3 regions of the Mesorhizobium sp. B1-1-6 genome follow, and region 2 is predicted to be linked to each of the others. Evidence: predicted binding sites of a transcription regulator. Region 2 holds the regulator's gene; each other region holds the start of a gene.

Region 1 (4,304 bases), on a different contig from region 2:
CCACATCGGCCTACAGCGCCCTGGCAATCCGCGCCGCCAGCCGAGCATTGTTTTCCACCAGCGCGATGTTGGTCTTCAGGCTCCGGCCACCGGTGAGTTCGAGGATTTTGGAGAGCAGGAAAGGCGTCACCGCTTTGCCGGTGACGTTGAGCGCCTCGGCGGCCTTCTGGGCGGCCTCGATGTAGCCGGCCATCTCGCCGGCCGGGATTTCGTGATCCTCCGGCACCGGATTGGCGATCAGCATGCCGCCGCTCAGGCCCAGCGCCTGTCGCGTCTTGTAGAAATGCGCGATCTCTTCCGGTGCGTGCAAGGTCAGCGGCGCGCGGAACGGCGACTGCCGCGACCAGAAGGCCGGCATGGTCTCGCAGCCATGGCCGATCACGGGCACGCCGCGGGTCTCCAGCACCTCCAGCGTCTTTTCGATGTCGAGGATGGCCTTGGCCCCAGCCGAGACGACGATGACGGGCGTGCGCGCCAGCTCATCGAGATCAGCCGAAATGTCGAAGCTTTTTTCGGCGCCCTTGTGCACGCCGCCGATGCCGCCGGTGGCGAACACCTTTATCCCAACCATATGCGCGGCGATCATTGTGGCGGCAACCGTGGTGCCGCCGGTGCGCCCTTGCGCGACGGCGAAGCCGAGATCGGCGCGAGAGAGCTTCATGGCGTCGCCGGTCATGGCGAGCGATTCGCGTTCTCCGTCGGAGAGGCCGATCTTGATGCGGCCCGCCACCACGGCGATCGTCGCCGGCACCGCGCCGCCGTCCGCAATGATCCTTTCCACGTCGGCCGCCATGGCGCCATTGTCGGGGTAGGGCATGCCATGGGTTATGATGGTGCTTTCCAGCGCAACCACGGGCTTCCCGGCGGCCAAGGCTTGCGCCACCGGCGCGTGGACATCGATGAAGGGGCGGGCGGTGTCTGGGGTCATCTGGATCTCCAATCCGAAGTGCGGCGCATCCTTTCGGATGCCGGTCTCATGCCATTTCCTGCTCTTCGGGCACAAGAGCCAGCGCTTGCGCGAAAGTCGCCGTGGTGAAATCGGGAACGGCGCCCGCGCTTTCAATAGCCAGCGTCGCGGCGGCGACGCCCTCCCGCAGCGCCGCGCGCAAGGGCATGCCGCGCAGTAGGGCGGCGACCGTCGCGCCGGCAAGCGCATCGCCGGCGCCGGTGACGTCCACGACCTTTCTTGGAGGGGGCGGGACGACGGCAAAGCTGCCGTCGCGGTCGAAGCCCAGCACCGGGCCGCCGCCCGCCGTGACCACCGCGCTGTCGAGGCCGGCGCTTCTCAGCCCGTCGAGGACAGTTTTTTGAGAGGCGGCATCGTCAAGCCCGGCAAGCGCCACCGCCTCGCGCCTGTTCATGAAGGCGACGGCCAGGCCGCCGAGCACTGGTGTCAAGCGCACGACCTTGGCCGGTGAAATGGCAATGGCGAACACGGGCTTGCCGGCGGCAAGCGACACCAGCCGCTCCAGAGCCGCCGATGGCAGATTGGCGTCGCAAAGGACGGCATCTGCGGCGGCGATCTCCTCCCTCACCCTGGAGCGGCGGATCTGCTTTGCAAATGCCAGCTCATAAAGCGCCATGTCGGCAAAGCCGACGAGCAGTTCGCCCTCGCGGTCGATCAGCGCCGTATAGCTCGGCGTCGTGCGGTCGAGGAACACCGCGGACAGGTCGGCAATGCCTGCTTCGGCGATGGCGCGCGAAACCGTGTCGGCGGCGGCATCGCCGCCGCGCACCGACAGCAACGAGCCCGAGACGCCTCGCCGCACCGTGCTGCGCAAAGCGTTGAAGACGCCGCCGCCGACATCCTCGCGCATCGTGCCCGGGTTGGAGGCAGCCGGCACGTAAGCGCCGGACACCTGGCCGCGCCTGTCGATATGGGCGCCGCCCACCGCCAGGACTCTTGGAGATCTCACCATGCGCCGATATGACCTTTGTTGGCGGTCACGCACAAGCGCCATGCTGTGCGACGGAGCTTCGCAGGCAACAACCAGCGATTCGTGAGACCGGCACGGCGAACCAGCCTGGCCCAATATTCGGACCATGTTGGAGCCGAATCGTGAGACAAAAAAAGAACAAATCAGGATGTTGCTTATTTTTCAGATGCTTGATCCCTCTTGCCAAATGAGAACAAAAAAGGTACAAATAACCAAGGATTACGGATTGTCCGGCCTTCATTGACGACTACGGGGTGATGTATCATGGCTCAGAACAGCTTGCGGCTTGTAGAGGATAAGGCAGTGGACAAATCAAAGGCTCTGGATGCGGCGCTGTCGCAAATCGAGCGGGCTTTCGGCAAGGGCTCGATCATGCGGCTCGGCGCGAACGAGCAGGTCGTCGAGATCGAAACCGTGCCGACCGGCTCGCTCGGCCTCGACATCGCGCTTGGCGTCGGCGGCCTGCCGCGCGGCCGCATCATCGAGATCTACGGGCCGGAAAGCTCGGGTAAGACGACGCTGGCGCTGCACACGGTGGCGGAAGCCCAGAAGAAGGGCGGCATCTGCGCCTTCGTCGATGCCGAGCATGCGCTCGATCCGGTCTATGCCCGCAAGCTCGGCGTCGATCTCGAAAACCTCCTGATCTCGCAGCCTGACACTGGCGAGCAGGCGCTTGAGATCTGCGATACGCTGGTGCGCTCCGGCGCCATCGATGTGCTGGTGGTCGATTCGGTCGCGGCGCTGACGCCGCGCGCCGAAATCGAGGGCGAGATGGGCGATTCGCTGCCCGGCCTGCAGGCCCGCCTGATGAGCCAGGCGCTGCGCAAGCTGACCGCCTCGATCTCGCGCTCCAACACCATGGTCATCTTCATCAACCAGATCCGCATGAAGATCGGCGTCATGTTCGGCTCGCCCGAAACCACCACCGGCGGCAATGCGCTGAAATTTTACGCCTCGGTGCGTCTCGATATCCGCCGCATCGGCTCGGTCAAGGACCGCGACGAGGTCGTCGGCAACCAGACCCGCGTCAAGGTGGTCAAGAACAAGCTGGCGCCGCCCTTCAAGGTGGTCGAGTTCGACATCATGTACGGCGAAGGCGTGTCGAAGACAGGCGAGCTGGTCGATCTCGGCGTCAAGGCCGGCGTGGTCGAGAAGTCGGGCGCCTGGTTCTCCTACAATTCGCAGCGTCTCGGCCAGGGCCGCGAGAACGCGAAGCTGTTCCTGCGCGACAATCCCGATACGGCGCGCGAGATCGAACTTGCGCTCAGGCAGAACGCCGGACTGATCGCCGAGAAATTCCTTGAGAATGGCGGCTCCGAAGGTGGCGATGATGGGTTCGAGGATGAAGCCGGCGCGATGTAAGCGTTCGCCGGCGCAATTCAAGCGTTCGCCGGCGCGATCTAGCGTTCGGTTTATGGCCCGAGTTCGGCCATAATCCCGGTTCATCAATTTGAGCTTATGTAATCGAGTTCTGTAGTATTGCGTTTCGAACCGCCGGCCCCGTGCCGGCGGTTTGCGTTTTGGGTGGCTGGTGAACCGCGAATTGGCCGGCTTGCGTGTTTCTGGACAGGGTGCCAAGCGGCGGCTAAAAGGCCAGCTCCATCTTCTAAAGCAGAGCCCATTTTCCGCCGGTCCGGCCGGCGGCTCTCTCGAAAAGGCAGCATTCATGAGTGGCGTGAACGAGATCCGGTCGACATTTCTCGACTATTTCCGCAAGGAGGGTCACGAGGTCGTGGCGTCGAGCCCGCTTGTACCGCGCAACGATCCGACGCTGATGTTCACCAATGCCGGCATGGTGCAGTTCAAGAACGTCTTCACCGGCCTGGAGAAGCGGCCCTATTCGCGTGCCACGACCGCCCAGAAAAGCGTTCGCGCCGGCGGCAAGCACAACGACCTCGACAATGTCGGCTACACCGCGCGCCACCTGACCTTCTTCGAGATGCTCGGCAATTTCTCCTTCGGCGACTATTTCAAGGAGCGCGCCATCGAGTTGGCCTGGAACCTCATTACCAGGGAGTTCGGGCTTAAGAAGGACAAGCTGCTCGTCACCGTCTACCACACCGACGACGAGGCGGCCGGCTTCTGGAAGAAGATCGCCGGCTTTTCCGATGATCGCATCATCCGCATCCCAACCTCCGACAATTTCTGGGCGATGGGCGACACCGGGCCGTGCGGGCCATGCTCGGAAATTTTCATCGATCGCGGCGAGCACATCTGGGGCGGTCCGCCCGGCACCCCGGAGGAGGATGGCGACCGGTTCCTGGAATTCTGGAACCTGGTGTTCATGCAGTACGAGCAAGTGACGAAGGACGAGCGCATTGACCTGCCGCGCCCGTCGATCGACACCGGCATGGGGCTGGAGCGCAT
Region 2 (4,304 bases):
CCAGGATGACCGCGACCCGCTCGTCGATCAGTTCTTCTATGGTCGGCGCATCGACACCCTCGAGCCGCAGCACCGTGCCCGGCCGCGTCGAGGCAACGCCTTCGGCCATATAGAGATCGGTCGGAAAGCTGTCCCCCTCGGCGACGATGACTGACCTGTCCGGCCGCATCCCGAGTGCCGCATGCAGCACCTTGTAGATGTTGATCGAGGTGGTATCGCAGACCACCGTCTGGCCGGCGGCGGCCCCGATCAGGCGCCCGAGTTGGTCGCCGAGTTCGACCGGCATGTCGAACCAGCCGGCGGTGTTCCAGGCGCGGATGAGATCCTGCGCCCACTCCTGCGTGGCGGCCTTCTGCAGCTCGCCGAACACGGCGGGCGAAGCGGCGCCCAGCGAATTGCCGTCGAGATAGATCACCCCCTGGGGCAAGGTGAAGCGGTCACGCATGGCACGCAGCGGATCCGCGGTGTCCATTGCCTCGATCGCTGCGAGATCGGGAATTTTGCTCATGGTCGCGATGTTCCTCGGTGAGAAGAGCGCCCTGGAAACGGGCCGGCTGTTTTGCCGCCCGGGCAAGGGCTGGCCGCATAGAGGCGCAAGAACAGGGTGAACGCCCGGTTCGATCTTTGCTCGATTTCCGCCCGAGGCAGTTCCTCGAGCACCCCAACGATCCGGCGAACCTGGAGATCGCCGATCAAAAGACTGATGTAGATGTCGGCGGCTTCGGCAGGATCGTCACAGGCGATCGGGCCGGCCCGACTTGCGGTTCGAAGCAGGTCGCCAACAAGCGGCATTATGGTATTGCGGCCGAATTGCGCGATCGATTGGCCAAGCGTGCCTGTATCGTTGACGTCGCCGGCCGCGGCGCGATTGAGCGCCACCGCCTTGTCGCCCGTCACGAGGGTCAGCAGGACTGGCCCGAGCAAGTTCAGGGTTTCGAGAGGATCGCGCGCCTGGTGAAGGGCGTCCTCCAGCAGCTTCCTTGCCTCTCCCGCATTGGCTTCGATCAAGGATCGAAACAGGGTCTGCTTGTTGCCGTACCAGTTGTAGAGGGTTTCGTTCGAGGCCGATGCCCGCTTGGCGATAGCAAGCAGGGAGGCGCTCTTGTAGCCGGTTTCCCGGAGCACCGCATAGGCGGCCTCCTCTATCCGTTCGCGTCGCGCGGCCTGCTTCGGCGTGGTCATTGGTGTTCCTCTTCGAAAACCGTACATTATTATACGGTTTCGTCAAGCGAACGAACGAACGCAGCCCGTCGCGACCAGTGGTGGTGTCTGGCCGTTTTCCGGCGGAAGTTGGCATTTTGGTTTCGTTTCGTTCACGAGCCGCAGGGGTTTCTAATCCGCCCAAACGCACCCCGCACCTGCCGGTCACCCAGCTTGCAGGCTTGTGCCAAGAGTGGAGACCGGTCGGGCCACAGGCCATTAACCAAAATAGTTTCAAAGGGCCCGGGAGCGCATTGACGACGGACCGCGCTGGCAGGATGCTGGCTGCGGGAGGGCATTTCGTTTCCGTCGCCTTAACAAATTCATTAAACTTTAAATGGTTGCGGAACACAACTGGAACAGATAGTGTTTGTTCTGGGTTTGTTTTCTGATTCTGGTTCCAGACCCTTCGTGCAATGCCTTTGGGGGCCGCCATGCTCACGCGCAAGCAACATGAACTCTTGATGTTCATCCATGAACGGCTGAAGGAAAGCGGCATTCCGCCGTCCTTCGACGAGATGAAGGAAGCGCTGGACCTCGCCTCCAAGTCGGGAATTCATCGGCTGATCACGGCGTTGGAGGAGCGCGGCTTCATTCGCCGCCTGCCCAACCGGGCGCGCGCGCTGGAGGTGCTGCGCCTGCCGGACTCGATCGCGCCGGGTCTTAACGCGGCAAAGAAGTTCTCCCCGAGCGTCATCCAGGGCAGCCTCGGACAGGGCAGCAGCCCTAGCCGGCAGATCAAGCCGGCGACGTCTTCGCGTCTGCCCGCTGCCGGCAATGACGACGACGCGGTTTCAGCGGTGTCGATCCCGGTCATGGGTCGCATCGCAGCGGGTGTGCCGATCGACGCCATCCAGCATCAGACGCATTCCATTTCAGTGCCGCCTGACATGATCATGGGCGGCGAACACTATGCGCTGGAGGTCAAGGGCGATTCGATGATCGAGGCCGGCATTTTCGACGGCGACACGGTCATCATCCGCAATGCCGACACCGCAAGTCCCGGCGAGATCATCGTGGCCCTGGTGGACGAGGAGGAAGCAACGCTGAAGCGCTTCCGCCGAAAGGGTGCTTCGATTGCGCTCGAGGCTGCCAATCCGGCCTATGAAACACGTATTTTCGGACCGGACAGGGTCAAGGTGCAAGGCAAGCTGGTCGGCCTGATCAGGCGCTACTGAGCGGGGTCGGCGGTGGGCTTTTCGGGTTTACGGTAAGGCGGCAGTCCCCTTGCCTCGCGTGAGAATTTCCGCTGTTCGTGCCAGGGCCGATATGGCCTGTCGACGGCAAAGCTGACCCGTGCCGGTGCCGTCGCCGATTGCTGGTCGAAGAAGACGGCGGCACTTCCCTTGCGAGCGAGCTGCCGCTTGGTGATGACGAGAACCAGCGGATTGTGGCAGGGATCGTAGCCCGCGGGGTCGTTGATGACGATCAGATCCGCATAGGAGCAGGCCCTCCAGGCGTCCTTGCGATCCTCCACCTGCGCGATGATCGCCCCCGAGGTATGCCGGGCCATGCACAGGCCCGTGAAGCAATAGAAAGGCGCTCCCGCCGGAAGTTGCGCGGGATCGAAGATGTCGAACTGTCGGTCTCCGCTGTCGAACAGTTCCGGCGCAACGATGGTTTCGGACTTCAGCGCGCGTTTCCAGTTATCGACGGTGAATTCGTTCGGGCGCGCCCGGTTGATCGCGAGCTCGCCGCCGCCGATCGGCAACGCCACCAGGCGGGCATCCTCCGAAATCAGCACGTCCGGCGTGCGCGTGTCCGAGACGGTCAACAGGCCGGCGAGCGCGAAGGGAAGTGCCGTCAGCCGCAGCCATGTCGTGGCCATCGTCGCGATGACCAGGGCGATCGCCACCAGAAGGACGGATTGCTGCGAAATCAACCCGACCGCGTCGACCGGCGAGCGTTGCGAGATCCATCCTGATATGGCGATCATCGCGGTCAGTCCCTTGCCCATCAGATAAAGGGATGGTCCATCGAACCCGAACGGCATCAGCAGCGCGCTGGCAACCGCAAGGAACATCACGACCGAAACGATCGGCATGACGGCAAGATTGGCGAACAGACTGAGCGGCGACACGCGCTGGAAATGCCAGATGGCGAAAAGCGCCGTGGCGCTTCCCGCGATAATCGAGGTCATCGCCAGCCCACCTGTCGCCAGCAGCAATTTTCGCGTCAGGAGGCCAGGCAAGGTCCGTTGCGGCGGCGGGGTCCGCGCTTTGTCGGCTTTGCGATCCGACCAGCCGGCATAGGCGCCGACCAGGGCCGCGGTGGCGGCGAACGACATCTGGAAGCTCGGCCCTACCACCTCGTGCGGCGACACCACGATGACGGCGATCGCCGAAATAGCCAGATTGCGCATGGTGAGTGCCGCCCGATCGAACAGAACGGCGATCAGCATCACCGCCAGCATGATGAAGCTGCGTTCGGCGGCGACAACGACGCCCGAAATGACGAGATAGGCGGCGATCGAGAAAAGTGCCGCCGCGGCCGCGTATTTCTTGACCGGCCGGCGGGAGGAAAAATTCGGAAACAGCGCGAAGCCGCCACGCAGCAGACCCATGACGGTGCCGGCGACCAGCGCCATGTGCAGCCCGGAAATTGAGATGATGTGGTAGATGCCGGTGCGTCGCATCGCTTCGTTGATCTCGTCGGGAATCCCGGCGCGCACACCCACGATCAGCGCCGCGGCGATCTCGCCCTCGGCACCGCCGATGCTGCCCCTGATATGGTCGGCAATGCTTTCGCGAGCACTCTCGATGGCGGCTGAAAGGGCGGCCCACAGCGGCCTGTCATCGGCTGAGACGATTTTGGGGTTGCCGAGAAAGAAGCCGCTGGCCCCTATGCCGGCGAAGTAGCTGTCGAAGGAAAAGTCGTAGCTGTCCGGCCGCACCGGTCCGGTCGGCGGCAACAGCCTGGCATAGCCGGTCACGAGCGAACCGGCCGTCACTTCAGCCGGCACCTTGCGTGCCGAAAGGCGAACGCGCTCCGGCGCGTAGAGTAGTTTCGGCCGCGCGGTCGATGTCACATCGATGGTCAGCCGGATGCGCCCGGTCTCCATCTGGTCGACCGAAACGACGCGGCCGGTGATTTGCGTGGAGATT
Region 3 (4,304 bases), on a different contig from region 2:
CGCGCTGAGTTCCGCCATTTTTCAGCTCGTTGCGAGGCTGGTTTCGAGGGCAGCAGCCGGTTGACTCTGCTTCCAAATCGTTGCCGCCGACCTTGCGCGAGGTGATTGCGACGCTATGTCAGGCGCATCCGCGTTGCTCCCCGCCCGCGCATTCGGCAATCTGTCGCTTCTTCGGCGTTGAAGGCTTGCTCCGATGGAACTCGGTCTCATTGGATACTACAGCGACTTCGTGGTTTACCCCCTGGCGATCGCTCTGCTGGCTGTGGCCGGGCTTATCGAGGCCGGCGAAGAGAGCGCGCCAGGCTGGCTGGCGACGGCGCTGGCGTGCCTGTGTCTGTGGACGCTGATCGAATACGTCATGCACCGCTTCGTCCTTCACCACATTCCCTGGATCAGGGATCTGCACGCCCGCCATCATGTCGAGGAGCGCAGTCCGGTGGGCACGCCGACCTGGCTCAGCCTCGGCGTGCATGCGCTTGTCGCGTTCTTTCCCGTATGGATGGTCTCGGATTTCGCGGTCGCCAGCGCGGCGAGCTGCGGGCTGATGCTGGGCTACCTATGGTACGTCAGCATCCACCATGTGATCCATCACTGGCATCCCACTCATCCGAGCTATCTCTACACGCTGAAGCGCCGCCACGCGCTGCATCATCATGTCGACGAAAATGTCAATTTCGGCGTGACGTCGCTGTTCTGGGATCGGGTCTTCGGCACGATGCGGCTCTGAAGCCAACTGGTGTGCGCCATTCGGGAAGCGCAGACAGCCATTCCCGCTTACAATTCCTTCTGCGCCAATTCCCTGAACTCGTCGGGCACCGAGCGGGCCGCCTCCAGCGCCACGGTGCCGTAGCCGACGGCCTGTTTGCCGAAACGCTCGCGGATCTTGTCGATGGCGCGGTCGGCGCCGAAGCGTGCGAGGCCCTTCCTGGTGCCGGGGCGGCGCTTTTCGTCGGCGAGGCCGAGCGGCAGTTCGAGCTGCAATTCGGCACTTTCCTCCAGATGCGAGACCGAGATCGCCAGCAGCGAAATCGTCCTGTCATGCGGATGATCGGCAAGCACGCCCCGCACCAGGTCTGTCGCGATCTCGGCCAGCATCACCGTCGCCGAGATCGGCTGGTCGAGCGTGATCGAGCGGGTGACGGCGCTGAGGTCGGCGAAGCGCACGCGCACCGTCACCGTGCGGCCGGGGCGCGCCTTGGCGCGCAGCCGGCTGGCGACCCGGTCGGCCAGATGCAGCAGGACGGGTATGTAGACGCATTCCAGTGCCGGCTTGCGGCCAAGCGCCGACTGGGCACCGGCCGAATGGGCGCGGCGACGTGTTTCCAATTTGCGCGGATCGCGGTTCCACGACAAGGCGGCAAGCTTTTCGCCGGCGGCAGGGCCGAGCAGCCGCGCCAGCGCGCCGCTGTGCGTCCTGGCCAGTTCGCCGATTGTCTGGACGCCGATCTCGGCCAGCCGCGCGCTGGTCGCCGGGCCGACGCCCCACATCAGGGAGACCGGCAGGTCATGCAGGAAGGCGATCTCGGTGCCGGGCTCGACCACCACCAGCCCATCGGGCTTGGCCACCTGCGAGGCGATCTTGGCCAGGTGCTTGGTGCGCGCCACGCCGATCGAGATCGGCAGGCCGAGTTCGCTTCGCACGCGGCGGCGAATGGTCGAGGCGATCTCCCGCGGCTGGCCGAACAGATGCGTGCAACCGGCGACATCGGCGAAGGCCTCGTCGATGGAGATGCGCTCGACCAGCGGCGTGAAATCGTCGAGCACCTTCATCGCGGCATCGCCGAGCCGCTGGTAGTCGCGGAAATTTCCGCCGACGAAAATCAACTGCGGGCAGAGCTCGCGCGCCTTGCGCCCCGGCATGCCGCCGCGCACGCCGAAGGCGCGGGCTTCGTAGGAGGCGGCGAGCACGACGCCGCCGCCGACCGCGATCGGCTTGCCGCGCAGCGAGGGGTCGAGAAGCTGCTCGACCGAGGCGTAGAAAGCGTCGAGATCGGCATGCAGGATGGTGGGCTCCATCCCCGGTTCCTCGCGACGTTGTAGAGTATGGAACATAAAGAGAACAAACATTGCTCGCTGTCAAGCGAGGTCGCGATCCGCCGGAACATTGTCGCTCACAATCGCGTTGACGGCCGAAGGGCGCCGCGTGCGGAGGCTGGCATGGGCAACTTTGAAATGATCGATCTGGTTTGCGTCGTCAACGCCTGCTCGACCGACCGCGCCGCGGGGCGGCTGGTTTCGATGGCCAAGGCCGTGGAGGAATTGCGGGTGCTGACCGGCGATTTCGTCTCGGCCGACGAAACAGTCGCGAATGCGCTGAGTGAAGTCGCGCTGCAGTGCGGCTGCGCCGTGCTGTTCGATGAGCAGGCGGGCGCCGACATATTGCGCACGCCATAGCTCGTCGCCGGCGTGCTGCAATGCATCACGCAACCGTTCCAATTGCTTGTTTTTGCGCTATTCCGAACAGAGGGCCGTGACGCACTTTCTAACGCGCGTTGCCTGTGCGGGTCGTTGTCCCCGAGGCCACCTTGGCGACATCCATCAACCGAGATGCTCCGCCCGCAGCGCCTGCTTGAGGCGCTCCAGCGCCGGCTCGCCGTCGGCAGCGAGCTTATCGGCGATCCTTGCCAGATCATCGTCGGCCTTGCGGTGCTTGCTGCCCCAGGCGCCGAGCGTGGCCAGCACGGGCAAAAGGTCGATGCCGGCCTCGGTCAGGCGATAGATCGCCTTCAGCCCATGCGTGGGATCACCGCTGCGGGTGAGGATGCCTTCGTCCTGCAATGTCTGGAGGCGCTCGGCCAGCGTACGCGAGGAAATGCCCTCATCGGATTGCAGGAATTCGCGAAAGTGCTTTTTTCCGGCGAAGACCAGGTCGCGGATGATGAGCAGCGTCCAGCGGTCGCCGAGCAGTTCGAGCGACAGGTTGATGGGGCAGCCAGACCGGTCCCGTGTCGACATGTGTATGGTTCCATTTTTAAATCGCTTTACTATTGACATCGTTTTCATCTCAGGTCAATAGTTCCAAATGAAACCATCGGCAACCGTGCCGGCCGGACGGGTAAAACGAGCCGCTCGGCCCTTGACTGGGAGAACCATGATGAAAAAGCTGATCCTCCAGATGCAGATGTCGGTCGACGGTTTTGTCGGCGCCGCCGGGGATCATCGCTGGCAGCTCTGGGAATGGGGCGACGACAGCGCCTGGGACGAGGAGCTGAAGCGGGACTTCAACGCCGTCTTCGCCGGCATCGATACCATCCTCTTGAGCCGCAAGATGGCCGAGGAAGGCTACCTCACCCATTGGGGCAATGCGGCGAAGAGATATCCGCGCGACCCGTTCTATGCTTTCGCCCAGCGCATCGTCGAGGCGAGGAAGGTGGTGCCGAGCGACAGGCTCAAGGCCTCGCGATGGGAGCGCACGACAGTGGTCAGCGGCGACCTGCCGCGGGAGGTCGACTTGCTGAAGAGGGGTGAGGGCGGCGACATCGCGGTGTTCGGCGGCGCCGGCTTCGCCTCGGCGCTGATCGCGGCCAGGCTGGTCGACGAGTTCCAGCTGTTCATCAACCCGGCCGTGCTGGGCGCCGGCCGCCGCATCTTCGACCAAGGCGGGTTCGGCAGGCTGCGGCTGCTCGGCTCGAAATCCTATGCGAGCGGCATGGTGGTGAGCCGCTACGCGCCGGCCGGCTAATCGAAAGGCATTGCACTGATATCATGCCTGCCGTTGAGCTTGGGCATGGCAGTCGGCGATGCAGCACCAAGCGCGGTTCTGCCTTAGCCCCAGGGGCGAAGGGAACACGCGCCTCGATGTACTCTTGGTCAACACCTTGGCCTCACCAATTCACTTCGCATCATGAAAAATGATGCCCACCGTGTGCCGCATGCCCGAGCGCAGGCGGCTGACGCCGTGGCGCAGATTGACGCGGTAATTGCCCTTGGTGCCCTGCACCGGCCGATTGTGGACGGCGAAGGAGACGGCATCGCCCTGGCGCAAGGGCACCACTTCCACCCGGCTCTGCATGCGCGGCCGCTGTTCGGTCAGGGCGAACTCGCCGCCGGTGAAATCCTCGCCGGGTTCTGAAAGCAGAACCGCCACCTGCACCGGAAAAGCGAGGTCGCCATAGAGGTCCTGGTGCAGGCAGTTGAAGTCGCCGGGCACATATTGCAGCAGAAGTGGCGTCGGCCTGACCTGGCCGGCGGCGTGGCACTGCTTGAGAAAGGCGGCATGCGTTTCGGGATAGCGCGTGGCGATGCCCATGCGCTCGTTCCAGCGGTTGGCGACCTCGGCGAGCCTGGGATAGAGCGCCGTGCGC

What was found. The regulator LexA, encoded in region 2, represses DNA repair genes until DNA is damaged. The targets are predictions, from matches to a motif close to TGTTCNNNNTGTGTTCNG.
Region 1: the regulator LexA is predicted to act here: its motif matches at 2,127-2,144, upstream of recA (recombinase RecA).
Region 3: the regulator LexA is predicted to act here: its motif matches at 2,045-2,062, upstream of dinB (DNA polymerase IV).

The regions. Positions count from the first base shown of each region.
Region 1 covers NZ_VFWR01000010.1:181,354-185,657, reverse strand. The annotation lists gene FJ979_RS20955 (pseudouridine-5'-phosphate glycosidase) at 11-928, opposite strand; gene FJ979_RS20950 (carbohydrate kinase family protein) at 975-1,919, opposite strand; gene recA (recombinase RecA) at 2,202-3,299, shown strand; gene alaS (alanine--tRNA ligase) at 3,604-4,304, shown strand, end outside.
Region 2 covers NZ_VFWR01000020.1:73,918-78,221, forward strand. The annotation lists gene kynU (kynureninase) at 1-508, opposite strand, end outside; gene FJ979_RS29180 (TetR/AcrR family transcriptional regulator C-terminal domain-containing protein) at 505-1,182, opposite strand; gene lexA (transcriptional repressor LexA) at 1,635-2,378, shown strand; gene FJ979_RS29190 (ComEC/Rec2 family competence protein) at 2,372-4,304, opposite strand, start outside.
Region 3 covers NZ_VFWR01000008.1:98,588-102,891, reverse strand. The annotation lists gene FJ979_RS17425 (sterol desaturase family protein) at 194-727, shown strand; gene dinB (DNA polymerase IV) at 775-2,016, opposite strand; gene FJ979_RS17415 (hypothetical protein) at 2,158-2,394, shown strand; gene FJ979_RS17410 (helix-turn-helix domain-containing protein) at 2,539-2,955, opposite strand; gene FJ979_RS17405 (dihydrofolate reductase family protein) at 3,095-3,682, shown strand; gene FJ979_RS17400 (2OG-Fe(II) oxygenase) at 3,833-4,304, opposite strand, start outside.